4 regions of the Pseudomonas sp. LBUM1669 genome follow, and region 1 is predicted to be linked to each of the others. Evidence: predicted binding sites of a transcription regulator. Region 1 holds the regulator's gene; each other region holds the start of a gene.
The links. The regulator sigma-54, encoded in region 1, starts transcription at its own class of promoters, with help from an activator protein. The targets are predictions, from matches to a motif close to ANTGGCATNNANNTTGCTNT.
Positions count from the first base shown of each region.

Region 2: a site for sigma-54 is predicted at 1,934-1,953, ahead of ACA051_RS09815 (circularly permuted type 2 ATP-grasp protein). Genes of this name have one in related genera too.
Region 3: a site for sigma-54 is predicted at 2,403-2,422, ahead of ACA051_RS08655 (flagellar basal body rod protein FlgF). Genes of this name have one in related genera too.
Region 4: a site for sigma-54 is predicted at 1,817-1,836, ahead of glnA (glutamate--ammonia ligase). Genes of this name have one in related genera too.

Region 1 is NZ_CP166784.1:1,010,026-1,014,440, forward strand. Features, by position in the region: gene rapZ (RNase adapter RapZ) at 1-305, opposite strand, end outside; gene ptsN (PTS IIA-like nitrogen regulatory protein PtsN) at 308-772, opposite strand; gene hpf (ribosome hibernation-promoting factor, HPF/YfiA family) at 785-1,093, opposite strand; gene ACA051_RS04460 (RNA polymerase factor sigma-54) at 1,168-2,661, opposite strand; gene lptB (LPS export ABC transporter ATP-binding protein) at 2,846-3,571, opposite strand; gene lptA (lipopolysaccharide transport periplasmic protein LptA) at 3,571-4,119, opposite strand; gene lptC (LPS export ABC transporter periplasmic protein LptC) at 4,106-4,415, opposite strand, start outside.
Region 2 is NZ_CP166784.1:2,107,239-2,111,653, forward strand. Features, by position in the region: gene speE (polyamine aminopropyltransferase) at 1-568, shown strand, start outside; gene ACA051_RS09805 (hypothetical protein) at 796-1,029, shown strand; gene ACA051_RS09810 (ribonuclease E inhibitor RraB) at 1,243-1,584, shown strand; gene ACA051_RS09815 (circularly permuted type 2 ATP-grasp protein) at 1,985-3,394, shown strand; gene ACA051_RS09820 (alpha-E domain-containing protein) at 3,407-4,357, shown strand; gene ACA051_RS09825 (transglutaminase family protein) at 4,354-4,415, shown strand, end outside.
Region 3 is NZ_CP166784.1:1,866,922-1,871,336, reverse strand. Features, by position in the region: gene ACA051_RS08670 (flagellar basal body P-ring protein FlgI) at 1-2, opposite strand, end outside; gene flgH (flagellar basal body L-ring protein FlgH) at 30-725, opposite strand; gene flgG (flagellar basal-body rod protein FlgG) at 777-1,562, opposite strand; gene ACA051_RS08655 (flagellar basal body rod protein FlgF) at 1,608-2,348, opposite strand; gene ACA051_RS08650 (IS110 family RNA-guided transposase) at 2,729-4,060, opposite strand; gene ACA051_RS08645 (sigma-54-dependent transcriptional regulator) at 4,340-4,415, opposite strand, start outside.
Region 4 is NZ_CP166784.1:349,928-354,342, forward strand. Features, by position in the region: gene ACA051_RS01695 (DUF4124 domain-containing protein) at 1-13, opposite strand, end outside; gene glnA (glutamate--ammonia ligase) at 314-1,720, opposite strand; gene thiI (tRNA uracil 4-sulfurtransferase ThiI) at 2,051-3,505, shown strand; gene typA (translational GTPase TypA) at 3,645-4,415, shown strand, end outside.

The DNA of each region.
Region 1 (4,415 bases):
GAGAAGCGTTTGAGCAGGGTTTCTTCGTCGGCGTCCAGGTACAACACATCACACTTGATATGCCGGCTGCGGACTTCTTCGAGCAATTCCGGAAACCGCGAAAGGTGGCTCGGCAGGTTGCGTGCATCGATGGATACCGCGACCAGGGGTTGTGCCAGCTCGGTATGAATAAGTGCGCGCTCGGCCAGTTCCGGCAGCAATCCGGCGGGCAGGTTGTCGATGCAGTAGTAGCCGTTGTCCTCGAGAACATCGAGTGCGGTACTTTTACCTGAGCCGGAACGGCCACTGACAATGATCAAACGCATGATTAGTGACCGTTTTGCTCGTCCAGGACAACCTGATACAAGGCTTCGTTGCTCGGGGCGCTACGCAGTTTTTCGCGTACTTCCTTGCGATCAAGCATGCTGGCGATCTGGCGGAGCAGTTCCAGGTGCGCATCGGTAGCTGCTTCCGGGACCAGCAGAACAAACAGCAGGTCAACCGGGGCGCCGTCGATGGCGTCGAAATCAATGGGTGCGTCGAGGTGCATCAGGGCACTGATGGGCGAGGTGCAACCCTTCAGGCGGCAGTGGGGAATGGCGATGCCGTTGCCAAAACCGGTCGAACCGAGTTTTTCACGCGCAATCAGAGCCTCAAAGACATCTTGCATTTCCAGATCCGGCACTTCCCGGGCGATCAGGTTGGCAATTTGCTCGAGGGCTTTCTTTTTGCTGCCGCCCGGCACGTTCACGAGGGAACGGCCGGGGGTCAGGATGCTTTCAAGTCGGATCATGGGTTGGGAGTGTTAACGACCGGTAGCGCCCTGAAGGAGGCTTTGGGTCTTTTCCTTATGCTTTTTGAGTTGTTTATCCAGCTTGTCGGTCAGTGCGTCGATCGCCGCGTACATATCGGTATGCTCCGCGTTGGCGACCACTTCATTGCCGGGAATATGCAGCGTGGCTTCGATTTTCTGCTTGAGCTTTTCGACCGTCATCGTGACCTGCACGTTGGTGATCTTGTCGAAATGCCTCTCTAATCGTTCGAGTTTTTCGCCGATGTAGGTGCGAAGAGGTTCGGTCACTTCCAGTTGGTGTCCACTGATGTTGACTTGCATACAGCTTCTCCTTCGTTGCCAGTGCATAAAGCGGTAGATCAGATGATCTACCACTGGAACGCTGTGGCGTGGCTCTACATCAACCGCTTGCGTTCGCTCGAAGGCGCGATCCCGAGGGATTCGCGGTACTTGGCGACGGTGCGGCGAGCCACCTGAATGCCTTGTGCCTCCAGTAAACCAGCGATCTTGCTGTCACTCAACGGCTTTTTCTGATTTTCCGCGGCAACCAGTTTTTTGATGATCGCGCGGATCGCTGTGGACGAGCATTCGCCGCCTTCGGAGGTGCTGACATGGCTGGAAAAAAAGTATTTCAGTTCATATATGCCCCGTGGGGTATGCATGAATTTCTGCGTGGTCACTCGTGAAATCGTCGACTCGTGCATGCCCACCGCCTCGGCAATATCATGCAGAACCAGCGGTTTCATCGCTTCGTCGCCGTACTCCAGGAAGCCGCGCTGATGCTCGACAATCTGGGTGGCCACTTTCATCAGGGTTTCGTTGCGGCTTTGCAGGCTTTTGATGAACCAGCGAGCTTCTTGCAACTGATTGCGCATGAAGGTGTTGTCGGCGCTGGTGTCGGCGCGGCGCACAAACCCGGCGTATTGGGCGTTGACCCGCAGCCGTGGCACCGATTCCTGGTTCAGCTCGACCAGCCAGCGCTCGTTGTCCTTGCGCACGATGACGTCAGGGACAACGTATTCGGCTTCACTGGACTCGATCTGCGAGCCCGGACGCGGGTTGAGGCTCTGCACCAGCTCGATGACCTGGCGCAGTTCATCTTCCTTGAGCTTCATGCGGCGCATCAGCTGGCTGTAGTCGCGACTGCCGAGCAGGTCGATGTAGTCGGTGACCAGGCGTTTCGCTTCGGCCAGCCAGGGGGTCTTGGCTGGCAGTTGGCGCAGTTGCAGCAGCAGGCATTCACTCAGGTTGCGGGCGCCAATGCCGGCCGGTTCGAATTGCTGGATGCGGTGCAGGACGGCTTCGATTTCGTCCAGTTCGATGTCCAGTTCCGGATCGAAGGCCTCGAGAATTTCCTCAAGGGTTTCGTCCAGGTAGCCCTGATTGTTGATGCAGTCGATCAGGGTCACGGCGATCAGGCGATCGGTGTCGGACATCGGTGCAAGGTTCAGTTGCCACAACAAATGGCTTTGCAGGCTTTCACCGGCCGATGTGCGGGTGGTGAAATCCCACTCGTCGTCATCGTTGCTCGGCAGGCTGCTGGCGCTGGTCTGGTAGACGTCTTCCCACGCGGTATCGACGGGCAGCTCGTTGGGAATGCGCTCGTTCCAGTCGCCTTCCTCGAGGTTATCCACCGTCGGGGCGGTTTCCTGGTAGGAGGGTTCCGAAATGTCGGCGTTGGGGAGCTGTTCGGCTTTGTCGGCCAAAGGGTCGGCGTTATCGAAGTCGTCGCCTTCTTCCTGGCGTTCGAGCATCGGATTGGACTCCAGGGCCTCCTGGATTTCCTGTTGCAGGTCCAGGGTCGACAATTGGAGCAGGCGGATAGCCTGTTGCAGCTGCGGTGTCATCGTCAGCTGCTGGCCCATTCTCAAGACTAGCGATGGTTTCATGGCAGGGGCTTAACACCTTATTCGCCGGCGCACATGCGCCATCCACTACAGGGCGCCGGAGCGCCAAACATAAGCAAATTATATGCCCGAAACTGCAGCGTTTGCCTAGAGCGCTGTAACAATAAAAAAGTATTGATTTTTTATCGAGACAAGCGCTCGGACAATCAGCCAGACACCTTAGCGCTTAAAGGCGGAATTCATGGCCCAGATACACTTCCTTGACCAGTTCGTTGGCCAGGATGGTGGCGGAGTCACCCTCGGCGATCAACTGGCCATCGTTGACGATGTAGGCGGTTTCGCAGATATCCAGGGTTTCACGGACGTTGTGGTCAGTGATCAGCACGCCAATGCCTTTGGCCTTGAGGTGGTAGATGATCTGTTTGATGTCGCCCACCGAAATCGGGTCCACACCGGCGAATGGTTCGTCGAGGAGGATGAATTTCGGGTTGGTGGCCAGTGCCCGGGCGATTTCCACCCGACGACGCTCACCGCCGGACAGGCTCATGCCGAGGTTGTCGCGGATGTGGCTGATGTGGAATTCCTGCAGCAGGCTTTCCAGCTCCTTGCGACGCTCTGCCTTGTCGAGTTCCTTGCGGGTCTCGAGGATGGCCATGATGTTATCGGCCACCGACAGTTTGCGGAAGATCGACGCTTCTTGCGGAAGATAGCCGATACCGGCCTTTGCACGACCGTGCATCGGCTGGTGGCTGACGTCTAGATCGTCGATCAGTACGCGACCCTGATCGGCCTGTACCAGGCCAACTATCATGTAGAAACAGGTGGTCTTGCCGGCGCCGTTAGGACCCAGCAGGCCGACGATCTGACCGCTGTCAATGGACAGGCTGACGTCACGCACGACTTGGCGGCTCTTGTAGCTCTTGGCCAGATGCTGAGCTTTCAGAGTTGCCATTACGGGGCCTTTTTCTCGTCGGTTTTTGGCTTGGGCTGGATCACCATGTCGATGCGCGGACGCGACTCGGTGACCTTGTTGCCCGTGGCGCGACCGGCGCTCGCCAGCTTTTTCACCGTGTCATAGACGATTTTCTCGCCTTGGGTGACGTTGTTGTCCTTGTCGATGACTTTTGCACGATCGATCAATACGACGCGGTTTTGCGAGGCGTGGTACTGGATGGTCACTCCGTAGCCCTGAACCGGCTTGGTGTCGCCAGCCGTCTGCATCTGCTCAAAGTAGGCAAGGTTGCCCACCGAGGTCACCACATCGATGTCGCCAGCCGGGGTACGGGTGATGGTCACGGTATTGCCGGTGACCTTCATCGAGCCCTGAGTGATGATCACGTCACCTTTATAGGTGGCAATGCCATTCTTGTCGTCCAGTTGGGCGTCGTCGGCCTGAATGCGGATAGGCTGCTCTTGATCGTTCGGCAGAGCCCAGGCGCTCACGCTTCCCAGTGCTGCGCCCAGACTGAGCAAAATAGGGAGAGTTTTAACGAGCCTCATACTGTCCTCTTACGTTCGATAGCAGGTGTATCCTGCTTTCTTTCAAATACGCTTTCATTCCGTTGCCTGTCGATACACCGCCAGCGCCGTCGATTCTAACGGGTTGATCGGTCTGCGCATATTGCTGCTGCGGGAACACTGTCATTCGGGTGGTGGTAATCAGGGTTCTGCGGTTTTTCTCGTCGAAACGCGTGATGCGCACCGAGTCAATCAGCTCGACCTGAGTGCCGTCCGGGTTGACTTCGCCGTGCTCACTCTGGACGTGCCAGGGAAACTGGGTGCCACGAAACATGTTC
Region 2 (4,415 bases), 1.1 Mb from region 1:
CGAGCACATCACCATGGTCGAGATCGACGGCACCGTGGTCGACATGTGCAAGGAATTTCTGCCGAACCACTCCAAGGGTGCGTTCGATGATCCACGCCTGAACCTGGTGATCGACGACGGCATGCGTTTCGTCGCCACCACCACCGAAAAATTCGACGTGATCATTTCCGACTCCACCGACCCGATCGGTCCGGGTGAAGTGCTGTTCTCCGAAAACTTCTACCAGGCCTGCCGTCGCTGCCTGAACGAAGGCGGCATCCTGGTCACCCAGAACGGCACGCCGTTCATGCAGATCGAAGAAGTCAAAACCACCGCGGGTCGCCTGCGCAGCCTGTTCCCTGACTGGCACTTCTATCAGGCCGCGGTGCCAACCTACATCGGCGGCTCGATGACCTTTGCCTGGGGCGCGACCAACACCGCTTATCGCAAGTTGTCCCGCGAAACCCTGCAACAGCGTTTCGCCGGCAGCGGCATCATCACCCGCTACTACAACCCGGAAATCCACATCGGCGCCTTCGCCTTGCCGCAATACGTGCTGCAAGCGGTGAACAAGCCAAGCAACGACTAAACTGAAGATGTGCGCATAACCCCTTGTAGGAGCGAAGCTTGCTCGCGAAAGCGGTGCATCAGGCAATATACAAGTTGACTGATACACCGCTTTCGCGAGCAAGCTTCGCTCCTACAGGTTCCTGTATTTTTTTCATACCTGCATGCGGTAATCCGTTTGAACGATCACTCAGACCAAAAGTCCAGATGGTTGTAAGCCCATTTGCGGGTTTGATCGAGGAGGCACTGATGCAAAAGTGGAAAATCACTTTCGTAGATGATCACGGTGAAACAGTCGATGAAGTCTTTGAGTGCGACGAGTGCCCGGATAACGAGCAAGCCGCGAAACTCATCAAGGCCCGGCTCCTTCCTGTCGCCGCCGAACTGGATCTGAATGATCTGGAAGGGCGAACCGCTGATGCCAGCGTCAAAAGTCTCAAAGCCCAGAACAGCATTCAAATCCTCGGCATCACGCCAATCTGAACAACACCTGTCTCATTCTTATCCAGGCCTTGGCAGCGCCTCTGTCTTGGGGCTACTCTGCAATCGAGATCAGCGAACGGATCGCTAAGGTCTGGTCTTGTCAGCTACATGCTTGCTTCCCACCGGCAACCTGGTTGCCGCATCGCTCGCACCAATCGGTTGCGCGTGCCGGGAATACGGAAAGTCTATCCATCAATTTGAGGGGGACGTTTCATGAGCACAGCCTATCAAGAAGACATCAGCAGCAGCGTGTTGCGCCGCATGAAAGAAGGCGGTTTCGATTTTTCACGATTCCATCCCATCGAGTTCTACGCCATTTTCCCGGACGAGGAGCGGGCACGCAGGGCGGCAGGGCAATACAAGGGTGAATCCTTGAACGCGCAGATCAGTGTGCGCGATGACGGCGCATGGGCGCTCGAACTGAGCAAAGTCATGTACGCCACCTACGATGACATCGGCGATTTCGAACAGGGTTTCGAGGCGGTGGTCGAGCCTCTGGGCGGCATCCTCGAAGGGTGGGGCGTCAAGCAGGAAGTACGAGGGCGACTCGCATAACGTTATGAACAGTGACAACGCTCAGCAACGGCTGACCTTCGGGTTGGCCGTTTTCGTTTGTGGCAGCCGAAATGTCCCCTTGGCAAAACCCTGAAACAAGAATCCCGGCGCAAAAAAAAACCGCCTGAGCAGGCGGCTAAAGGGAAGTTCGGTCAGGTTTTGCAGCGGATGCGCGGATTATCCGCACCGCCGGCCGGGCAGTGAAATCAACTCTGACTATGCTGGTGATAGGCGACAACGTCGCCTTGCAATGAAGCGGGGGCGATCAGGTTGGGGCGTTTGCTGCACAGGATTGGTGCGGTGCAAACGGCGTGATTATCCAACTGGTTGATAACAAAGCGTTTCTGCCGATGGCACGGGCCTTGCGAAGCCTAGATGTCCGGGTGACAAGGAGTACGGCATGATCCGCACCTATTTTGATGAGATGTACGATGCCGGCGGCCAGGTCCGCCCGCATTATCGGGAGTTTGCCCGTTGGCTGGCCGAGACGCCTGACGAGCTCTTGGCACAACGGCGACGCGAGGCCGATCTGTTATTTCATCGCGCCGGGATTACCTTCACGCTCTACGGGGACGAGCAGGGCACAGAGCGCCTGATTCCCTTCGACACCATCCCGCGCAGCATCCCTGCCAGCGAATGGCGGATCGTCGAGCGCGGCTGCATCCAGCGAGTCAAGGCGTTGAACATGTTCCTCGCCGACCTCTACCACGAGCAGCGCATTATCAAGGCCGGCATCATCCCGGCCGAGCAAGTGCTGGCCAACGAGCAATACCAGTTGGCGATGCAAGGGCTGGATCTGCACCGCGATATCTACTCGCACATCTCCGGTGTCGATCTGGTGCGCGATGGCGACGGCACGTACTACGTGCTCGAAGACAACCTTCGTACACCCAGCGGCGTGAGCTATATGCTCGAAGACCGCAAGATGATGATGCGGCTATTTCCCGAGTTGTTCTCGGCCCAGCGCATCGCGCCGATCGACCATTATCCGAACCTGCTGCTCGACACCCTGAAAAGCTCCAGCCCGATCGATAACCCGAGCGTGGTGGTGCTGACGCCGGGTCGCTTCAACAGCGCGTTTTTCGAGCATGCATTCCTGGCGCGGGAGATGGGCGTTGAGTTGGTGGAAGGTGCGGACCTGTTCGTGCGCGACGACAAGGTGTTCATGCGTACCACAGACGGACCGAAGGCGGTCGACGTGATTTACCGTCGCCTCGACGATGCGTTCCTCGATCCGCTGGCGTTCAACCCGGACTCGATGCTCGGGGTTCCTGGGCTGCTGTCGTCCTACCGCTCCGGCAACGTGGTGCTGGCGAATGCCATCGGCACCGGGGTCGCGGACGACAAATCGGTGTATCCGTTTGTCACGGACATGATCCGTTTCTACCTGGACGAAGAGCCGATCCTGAAGAACGTGCCGACGTTCCAGTGTCGCAATCCTTCTGAGCTTTCCCACGTGCTGGCCAATCTTCCAGACTTGGTGGTCAAGGAAACCCAGGGCTCCGGCGGTTACGGAATGCTCGTGGGGCCGGCGGCGACCGCGGCGGAAATCGAGTCGTTCCGCGCGCGGATCAAAGCCAAGCCTCACGCGTATATCGCGCAACCGACGTTGTCCCTGTCGACCTGTCCGACCTTTGTCGAAAACGGCATCGCGCCACGCCATATCGACCTGCGTCCGTTTGTATTGTCTGGCCGCGAAACCCGGGTTGTGCCCGGCGGTTTGACCCGTGTCGCCCTGCGTGAAGGCTCTCTGGTGGTGAATTCCTCCCAGGGCGGCGGAACCAAGGACACCTGGGTGGTCGAGGATTGAAGGAAGCCTGCCATGTTAAGTAGAACTGCCTCGGATTTGTATTGGATGTCGCGTTACCTGGAGCGGGCGGAAAACCTCGCACGGATGCTCGACATCAGTTATTCGCTGTCGCTGATGCCGCAGGATGGTCGCGGTGACGGTCTGCACGAACTGGCCATGCCGCTACTGATCACCGGCACTCTGGACGATTACCTGGAACGCCACGGTGATTTGCACGCCGAGCGGCTGCTGCATTTCTTCGCGCTGGACGCGGCCAACCCGGCGAGCATCTACAGCTGCCTGGGCTCGGCGCGGGCCAGTGCCCATGCCGTGCGTGGCCGAATCACCGCCGATATGTGGGAAAACATCAACGCCACCTGGCTGGAGATTCGCGGGATTGCCGAACAGGGGCTGAGTCGCTACGGCATGAGCCGTTTTTGCGAGTGGATCAAGGAACGTTCCCACCTGTTCCGTGGCGCGTCCTACGGCACGATCATGCGTAACGATGCGTTCCGCTTCATTCGCCTGGGAACGTTTATCGAACGGGCCGACAACACGTTGCGCCTGCTGGACGCCCGCTACGAAATGGCCGGCGATCAAGCTGAAGCGGTTAGCGACGGCACGGCTCACGCGTATTACCAGTGGAGTGCGTTGCTGCGTGCGCTGTCCTCTTTCGAGGCCTACACCGAAATTTACCGCGACGCCCCCGGCGCCCGGCATGTGGCCGAGTTGCTGTTGCTGCGCGCCGATGTACCGCGTTCCCTGCGCGCCTGCACCGAGGAAATCGACCAGATCCTTGCCCAACTGCCGGGGGCCAATGGCCGTCCCGCGCAACGCCTGGCAGCGGAGATGGACGCGCGCCTGCGCTACACCGGCATCAACGAAATTCTCGACGAAGGCCTGCACGCCTGGCTGACCGAATTCATCCCGCTGGTGCGCCAGTTGGGTAACGCCATTCACAGTTCCTACCTGGAGGCTGCATGAGACTTTCCATTAGCCACGAAACCACCTATCACTACGAAGATCAGGTGCGGGCGAGCAT
Region 3 (4,415 bases), 860 kb from region 1:
ATCAAATGCTTGAAATTCAACGTAGCCACCTAGAAAGGGAACAGCGGGCTGAGGAAGAAACGGTCGAACCAGCCTGGCTGACTCGCATCGGCAAACGCACCGGTGCCCGAGTAGGTAATGCGTGCATCGGCGACACGGGTCGACGACACGGTGTTGTCGGTGGCGATGTCATCGGCGCGCACCATGCCGGCAATCCGCACCAGCTCATCGCCGGTGTTGAGCGTCAGCCACTTCTCGCCGCGCACGGCGATGATGCCGTTGGGCAGCACGTCAGCGACGGTCACGGTGATAGAGCCGGTCAGGCTGTTGCTCTGCCCGGATTTGCTGTCGCCCTTGGTCGCACGGTCGCCGCTGTAGCCGACGTCCAGGCTCAAGTCGCCACTGCCAATCGGGTCATTGGTGTTCAGACCGCCGCCAAAGAACGAGCTCAGGCCGATGTCGGTCTTGCTGTTCTTGCCGATTTGCGAGTTGGCGTTCTTGCTGGCCTGAGTGCGTTCGTTCAGGGTGATGGTGATGATGTCACCGACCCGGAACGCCTTGCGGTCGCTGTACAGGTTCTGTTCAAAACCGGCCTGATAGATCGAGCCGTTGTTGGCGGCAGCCGGCAACGGCGTGCGCGGCAACACCGGAGCGTAGTAAGGGTCATTGGGCTTGGGCGGCGGAGCGACGCAGCCCGCGAGCACGACAACCCCACTCAGTGCCAGAACAGATACAAAGCGATTCATGACCCTACCTCACGGTGTTGCAGGCGACCTCATGGTCACCTCATAGACTGATTACAGATTCTGCGTTACGAACGAGAGCATCTGGTCGGCGGTGGAGATCACCTTGGAGTTCATCTCGTAAGCGCGCTGAGTGGTGATCATGTTGACCATCTCTTCAACGGTGCTGACGTTGGACGTTTCCAGGGTGTTCTGCAGCGTGGTACCGAAACCGTTCAGGCCCGGGGTGCCGATTTGCGGCGCGCCGCTGGCGGCGGTTTCCAGGAACAGGTTGTTACCCACGGCTTGCAGACCGGCCGGGTTGATGAAGTCGGCGGTTTGCAGGTTGCCGATCACCTGGTTGGCCGGGTTACCCGGAACGGTGATGGACACGGTGCCGTCGCGACCGACCGTGAAGGTCTGCGCGTCGTTCGGAATGACGATGGCCGGTTCCAGGGCGAAGCCACTGGCGTTGACGATCTGGCCGTTGGAATCGAGGTGGAACGTGCCGTCACGGGTGTAGGACGTGGTGCCGTCCGGCTGCAGGATCTGGAAGAAACCGCGACCGTCTACGGCCAAGTCGAGCGGTTGCTCGGTGGTTTGCAGGCTGCCGGCGGTGAAGTTTTTCTGAGTGCCGACGATGCGCACACCGGTACCCACTTGCAGACCCGACGGCAGTTCGCTGTCCTGGGTCGACTGAGCGCCTGGCTGGCGTTTGATCTGATAGAGCAAGTCCTGGAACTCGGCGCGGTCACGTTTGAAACCCGTGGTCGACACGTTCGCCAGGTTGTTGGAAATGGTCGTCAGGTTGGTGTCCTGGGCGGACAGACCTGTTTTGGCAACCCATAGAGCCGGAAGCATTCGATTCTCCTCGTGCGCCTGTTTTACGGCGCGACGTTCTGATAATTAGCTGATCTGCAAGACCCGAGCCATGGCCTGGTCATCGTCTTTGGCGGTGTTCATCATCTTGATGTGCAGCTCGAACTGCTTCGACAAAGCCAGCACCGAGGTCATCTCTTCCACGGCATTGACGTTGCTCGACTCAAGGAACCCGGACACCAGTTTGACGCCTGCATCGGCTTGCGCCGGCTTGCCGTCCTTGGTGTGGATCGAACCGTCCAGGCCTTTGGTCATGTTCTTCAGGTCAGGGTTGACCAGTTTGATGCGGTCGACTTCAGCCATCACGCGCGGGCCTTCGCCCATGGCGCGGATGCTGATGGTGCCGTCTTCGCCCACTTCGATTTTCTGCTCGGGCGGCACGGCGATCGGTCCGCCATTGCCCATCACCGGCATACCGTTGCCGGCACGCAGCACGCCCAGGGCGTCCACGTTCAGGCTGCCGGTGCGCACGTAGCTTTCAGCGCCATCGGGGGTCTGCACGGCGATCCAGCCATTGCCTTGCACCGCGACGTCGAGGTCGCGACCGGTTTCAACCAGCGAACCTGGAGAGAAGTCGGTGGCCGGACGCTCGGTCATGGCAAACGCACGCGCCGGAAAGCTGTCACCAAACACCGGCATCGAACGGGCCTGTTCCAGGTCCTTCTGAAAACCGTTGGTGGAGATGTTTGCCAGGTTGTTGGCATGAGCCTTCTGCGCCAGTGCATTCTGGCTGGCGCCGGTCATTGCCACATAAAGGTACTTATCCACACTCTTTCCTCTGCATGCCGGACGTTTGCCGCCCACCGCTGTACTGCTGAGCGATAAGCAATTTACAGACCAACTTTTTTCTGGCGGCGCGAGGCCCGGCAAACAAAGGACTTGAGGGGTTTTGCAGGGATTGGGGAAATGTATCGGAGACGAAAAACCGGCGGTGTTATGCCGTTTGGTGGCAAGTGCCGGCCATTGCAGCCAACAGATTCCCCTGTGGCGAAGGAGCTTGCTCCCGCTGGGCTGCGAAGCAGCCCCAAAAAGATTGGTCGAGGCCTGACAGGGAGGTCGCGCCGGATGGTTTTGCGGCCGCTTCGCGCCCGAGCGGGAGCAAGCTCTTATCAAACAAAAAATAACCCATTGTTTTTGCTCTTGAAAAATCATGCTGCTTTGACCAGTTGCATGCCTAGCTTGCGTGCTTTTCGCTCCAGAGCGCGCAGCTGTCGGCTGCGGCTTTTTTCTTCAAACTCTTCAATTCCCTTCTCAACATAGGGCTGCCCCTTCGTCAGCATGGCGTAGATCAGCCGCGCCAATTGGTGTGCGGTGGCTTTGATCGCGCAACTGGTGTCCATCCGCGTCAGGCGGGCGCGGTGGCTGGCGCCGATGAAACTTTTGTCCTGTCGCCCATTGGAAGCCGCTTGCTTAAGCGCTTGAGCTGCTCGATTAATGATTTTCGGTGCTTTCCCTGGAAGCGGTTTACCTCCTGATATCCGCGTAGGCGGTGCCACGCCCAGCCAGGAGCAAAAGTGCTGAGAGGTGGGAAAACGTGACAAATCCGGCCCCAATTCACTGGCTAATACCAGCGCCGTATCAATCCCGATGGTGGGGATAGCCGTCAGGTCCACACCCATTACCTTGTTCAATGCCCGGTGCAACGCTTGCTGTTGGTCGGTCGAGCGGTGCGGGCTGCGCAGCGGCTTGCCGGGTGCCACTGGTTCATGCTCAAGAACCGGTAGTCGCTCAAGTGCCTGGGCGATGGCCCGGTCACACTCGGCGATCTGGGTTTCCAGAAAGTCATGGCAGGCCAATTCCTGACTCAGAGCATGCAAGTGCTCGGCTCGCCAGTTGCCATGCAAACTGCGGGCAATGGTCGCCTGATCTGCCTTGATGCGCCCGTCTTTCATCGTTGCGAGTTGTTCAGGGTTACGCTCGCCGCCGACAATAGCCCGCAAAATCTTCAGGCCCGTCACCCCGGTGATATCGCTGATGACTTGGGCCAGCTGGATGTTCATCTGGCTCAAGGCTTTTTGCATGCGATTGATGGACTTGGCTTGATCGCAGACTTTATTGGCTCGCTGACGGACCAGAGAGCGCATTGAGCAGATTTCATCCGAAGGGCGAAACGCACCGCTGAGCAGGCCATGGGTCATGAGCTGCCAAATCCACTGGCAGTCGAGCACATCGGACTTGCGACCTGAGGTCTGCCGGGTGGCGCGCGAGTTGACGAGGTAAACCTCGAATCCGCGTGCATCCAGCACTTCGAAAAGGGGGATCCAGTAGACCCCCGTCGCCTCCATGGCCACCACGTTGATGTTCAGTGACTGGAGCCAGTCGGCCAAAGCAATCAAGTCGTCGGTGAAGGTGGAGAATTGACGAACAGGCGGATCACATCGCCCTGAATCCACGGCGACCCAGTGTTCGCGAAGGCCGACATCAATGCCGGCACAGTGATGATGGATAATCTCAAAACGCTTCTGGTTCTTGCGCGCCATGACAATTCCTCGCAGGATTGAACGACGCGCGCGGGGTACACGGTGGCGAACGGATTCACTCTCTTATACGAGGTCATGGCTTACGCCATGCCGTCAGCGACTCCACGCCGATACCGTGCAGGCCACTCTCCCTCTCGGGTGCTGTCACACCAGTGCTGGTTACGGCCTTTGCCCCGCGCGCGTTCTTCAAACTTTACGATGAACCTGTTTGCTGCGCGACAGCGCGGCGTCGAAGACGGCGCGGGGCCTCCCTCGCCACAATAAAGTTATTGCAGGTGCTTATGCGCCGGGGTCTTTACCGACTTCATACTCCCGCAACTTATTGGCGATCGTCGTATGGGAAACCCCCAACCGC
Region 4 (4,415 bases), 660 kb from region 1:
AACCACGACCCATAAAATCGACCGGAAGCGAAAGCGTTGGGGTGCAGCATAGGTCAGGGGGTGGTGATTGACCCAGCTCGTTAACATTTGGGCATGAATTGCCAAAATCCCTCAAACACCACAAAACCCCTGTGGGAGCGGGCTTGCTCGCGAAAGCGGAGTGTCAGTCACCATCAATGCAAGCTGACACACTGCATTCGCGAGCAAGCCCGCTCCCACAGGGTTTTTCAGTGATCGCCAAATCGCGGGCATAAAAAAGACCTCCCGAAGGAGGCCTCTTTTTTGTCACGCCGCTTGCACAGGCGCTACCGGATCAGCAGCTGTAGTACAGCTCATATTCCAGTGGGTGTACGAAGGTACGTACTTTGATTTCTTCTTCGCTTTTCAGAGCGATGTAAGCGTCGATGAAGTCATCGGAGAACACGCCGCCTTTGGTCAGGAACGCACGACCTTTGTCCAGCTCTTCCAGAGCTTCTTTCAGGCTGCCGCAAACTTGTGGGATCTCTTTCGCCTCTTCAGGCGGCAGGTCGTACAGGTTTTTGTCAGCTGCATCGCCAGGGTGGATCTTGTTCTGGATGCCGTCCAGGCCGGCCATTACCAGGGCAGCGAAGGCCAGGTACGGGTTGGCTGCTGGATCCGGGAAGCGGGCTTCGATACGGCGAGCACGAGGGCTGGACACGTAAGGAATACGGATCGAAGCGGAACGGTTACGAGCCGAGTAGGCCAGCATTACCGGAGCTTCGAAACCTGGGACCAGACGCTTGTAGGAGTTGGTCGACGGGTTGGTGAAGCCGTTCAGCGCCTTACCGTGCTTGATGATGCCGCCGATGAAGTACAGGGCGGTGTCAGACAGGCCGGCATAGCCTTCGCCAGCGAAGGTGTTCTTGCCGTCTTTGGCGATGGACAGGTGGACGTGCATACCCGAACCGTTGTCGCCGTACAGAGGCTTAGGCATGAAGGTCGCGGTGCGGCCATAAGCGACAGCCACGTTGTGCACGCAGTATTTCAGGGTCTGAACTTCGTCAGCCTTGGCGACCAGGGTGTTGAACTTCACACCGATTTCGTTCTGACCGGCAGTTGCCACTTCGTGGTGGTGAACTTCGATGACCAGACCCATTTCTTCCATGGCGTTGCACATGGAGGTACGGATTTCGTGGTCGTGGTCAAACGGAGGAACCGGGAAGTAACCGCCTTTGATACCTGGACGGTGGCCATGGTTGCCGCCTTCGATGTCCTGGTCGGACATCCACGAACCTTGTTCGGAGAAGATTTTGAACATCGAGCCGGAGATGTCGGACTTGAATTTCACCTGATCGAAGATGAAAAACTCAGGCTCCGGACCAACGAAAACGGTATCGCCGATACCGGTCGACTTCAGGTATTCCTCGGCACGCTTGGCGATCGCACGTGGGTCGCGATCGTAGCCTTGCATTGTCGAAGGCTCGATTACATCGCAAACGATGATCAGCGTTGGGTCTTCGGTGAACGGGTCGAGAACGGCAGTGCTGTCGTCCGGCAGCAGGATCATGTCGGAAGCTTCGATGCCTTTCCAGCCAGCGATGGAGGAACCGTCGAACATTTTGCCTTCTTCGAAGAAAGCTTCATCCAGCGCGTCGCGAGCCGGCATGGTCACGTGGTGCTGAGTGCCTTTGGTGTCCGTGAAGCGCAGATCAATCCACTTGACGTCATGATCTTTGATGAGTTGAACCGACTTCGACATAGTGTCCTCCGGGTGGCTTCGGGCTTAGTAGTGGATGCCCTTAGAATGTGGGTGATGCCGGCGCGAATACTCTGCCAAGGCAACCTGCCTCACAAGGGAGCAAATTGCATGCCAGTGCCCCAGCATGGGTTTTTTGCCCCAATATCACGCTTATAAAGGCACAAAGCATCTGTAAGCGGAAAATCTCGCCCTACAATGTAGCGTTAAAATCGACAAATGACCTGTTTTGGTGCGCGCAAAACCTTCTGCACATTAACTGGTTAAACCTTGAGCAATTTCCGCTATAATCCGCGCCCCCCTTTTTCGGCTGGCCCAGCGCGCGCTGTTTTCATGAAACTAATCGTAAAAGTCTTCCCCGAGATCACCATCAAGAGCCGCCCGGTACGGATGCGTTTCATCCGCCAGTTGGCCAAAAACATCCGTACCGTGCTCCGCGACCTGGACCCGGCTGTGGTGGTGAACGGCGTGTGGGACAATCTCGAGCTGGAAACCCGCGTCAGCGATCCCAAAGCCCTGAAGGAGATGACCGAGCGCCTGAGCTGCATGCCGGGCATCGCGCATTTCCTGCAAGTCGACGAATACCCGCTGGGCGATTTCGACGACATCGTCGCCAAGTGCAAGCAGCACTTCGGTGAGGCGTTGGCCGGGAAGGTCTTTTCGGTGCGCTGCAAGCGTGCCGGCAAGCATGAATTCAGCTCGATGGACGTCGAGAAATATGTCGGCAGCCAACTGCGTCGCCAGTGCGGCGCCGCCGGAATTTCGCTGAAAGACCCGGAAATCGAAGTCCGCATCGAAATTCGCGACAAACGGTTGTTCGTGATCCACAGCCAGCACAACAGCATCGGCGGATATCCGCTGGGTGCACTGGAACAGACACTTGTCCTGATGTCGGGTGGGTTCGATTCCACGGTGGCTGCTTACCAGATCATGCGCCGCGGCCTGATGAGCCATTTCTGCTTCTTTAATCTGGGCGGACGGGCCCATGAACTGGGCGTCATGGAAGTCGCGCACTTCATCTGGAAGAAGTATGGCAGCTCCCAGCGCGTGTTATTTGTGAGTGTGCCGTTCGAGGAAGTCCTGGGAGAAATTCTCGGGAAAGTCGATAACAGTCATATGGGTGTAGTTTTGAAGCGTATGATGTTGCGCGCTGCTTCCCGTATTGCCGATCGGCTGGACATCGATGCGCTGGTTACCGGCGAGGCGATTTCCCAGGTGTCGAGCCAGACACTGCCGAACCTGTCCGTGATCGACTGCGTAACCGACAAGCTGGTCTTGCGTCCGCTGATCGCCAGTCACAAGCAGGACATCATCGACCTGGCCAACGAAATCGGCACGGCCGACTTCGCCAAGCACATGCCGGAATATTGCGGGGTCATCTCGGTGAACCCCAAGACCCACGCCAAGCGTCCACGCGTGGAGTACGAAGAACAACAGTTCGACATGGCAGTACTTGAGCGTGCGCTCGAGAACGCCAAACTGGTGCCGATCGATCGCGTGATCGACGAATTGGGCCAGGACTTGCAAATCGAAGAAGTCGGCGAAGCGTTGGCTGGTCAGATCGTCATCGACATCCGTCACCCGGATGCCGCTGAAGACGACCCGCTGGGCCTTGCTGGCATTGAGGTACAAGCGATGCCGTTTTATGCATTGAACGCTCGTTTCAAGGAACTGGACCCTACTCGCCAGTACCTGCTGTATTGCGACAAAGGCGTGATGAGTCGCCTGCATGCCCACCATTTGCTCAGTGAGGGGCATGCCAATGTGCGCGTTTATCGACCGAGCTAAGAGCCCGGGGCTGTTTGCCTGTGGCCTGCGTCACCGGCCCCCCGACGCCGCCGTCAAGCTGTAACGGCTTTGCCGGACTCTACTGTTAATCGCTGCCAAGACTTGTCAGCACACCGAATCCTCTGATCGAGATACACAAGTGATCGAAAATCTACGCAACATCGCCATCATTGCTCACGTTGACCATGGTAAGACCACCCTGGTAGACAAACTCTTGCGTCAATCCGGCACCCTGGAGCGCAACGAGCTCAACGACGAGCGCGTGATGGACTCCAACGACCAGGAGAAAGAGCGCGGTATTACCATTCTGGCGAAAAACACCGCCATCAACTGGAACGGCTACCACATCAACATCGTGGACACCCCGGGCCACGCCGACTTCGGCGGCGAAGTTGAACGCGTAATGTCGATGGTTGACTCCGTTCTGCTGCTGGTTGACGCTCAAGACGGCCCTATGCCGCAAACCCGTTTCGTGACCAAGAAGGCTTTCGAAGCCGGCCTGCGTCCAATCGTGGTGATCAACAAGGTTGACCGTCCAGGCGCACGTCCGGACTGGGTTCTGGACCAGATCTTCGACCTGTTCGACAACCTCGGTGCTACCGAAGAACAACTGGACTTCCAGGTTGTTTACGCTTCGGCCCTGAACGGTATTGCCGGTCTGGAACACACCGCCATGGCGGAAGACATGACCCCGCTGTACCAGGCCATCGTTGACCACGTTCCAGCTCCAAAAGTTGACCGTGACGGCCCGTTCCAGATGCAAATCTCCGCACTGGACTACAACAGCTTCCTGGGTGTTATCGGCGTTGGCCGTATCGCTCGTGGTCGCGTCAAGCCGAACACTCAAGTTGTGGCTATCGACATTGATGGCAAGAAGCGCAACGGTCGTATCCTGAAGTTGATGGGTCAC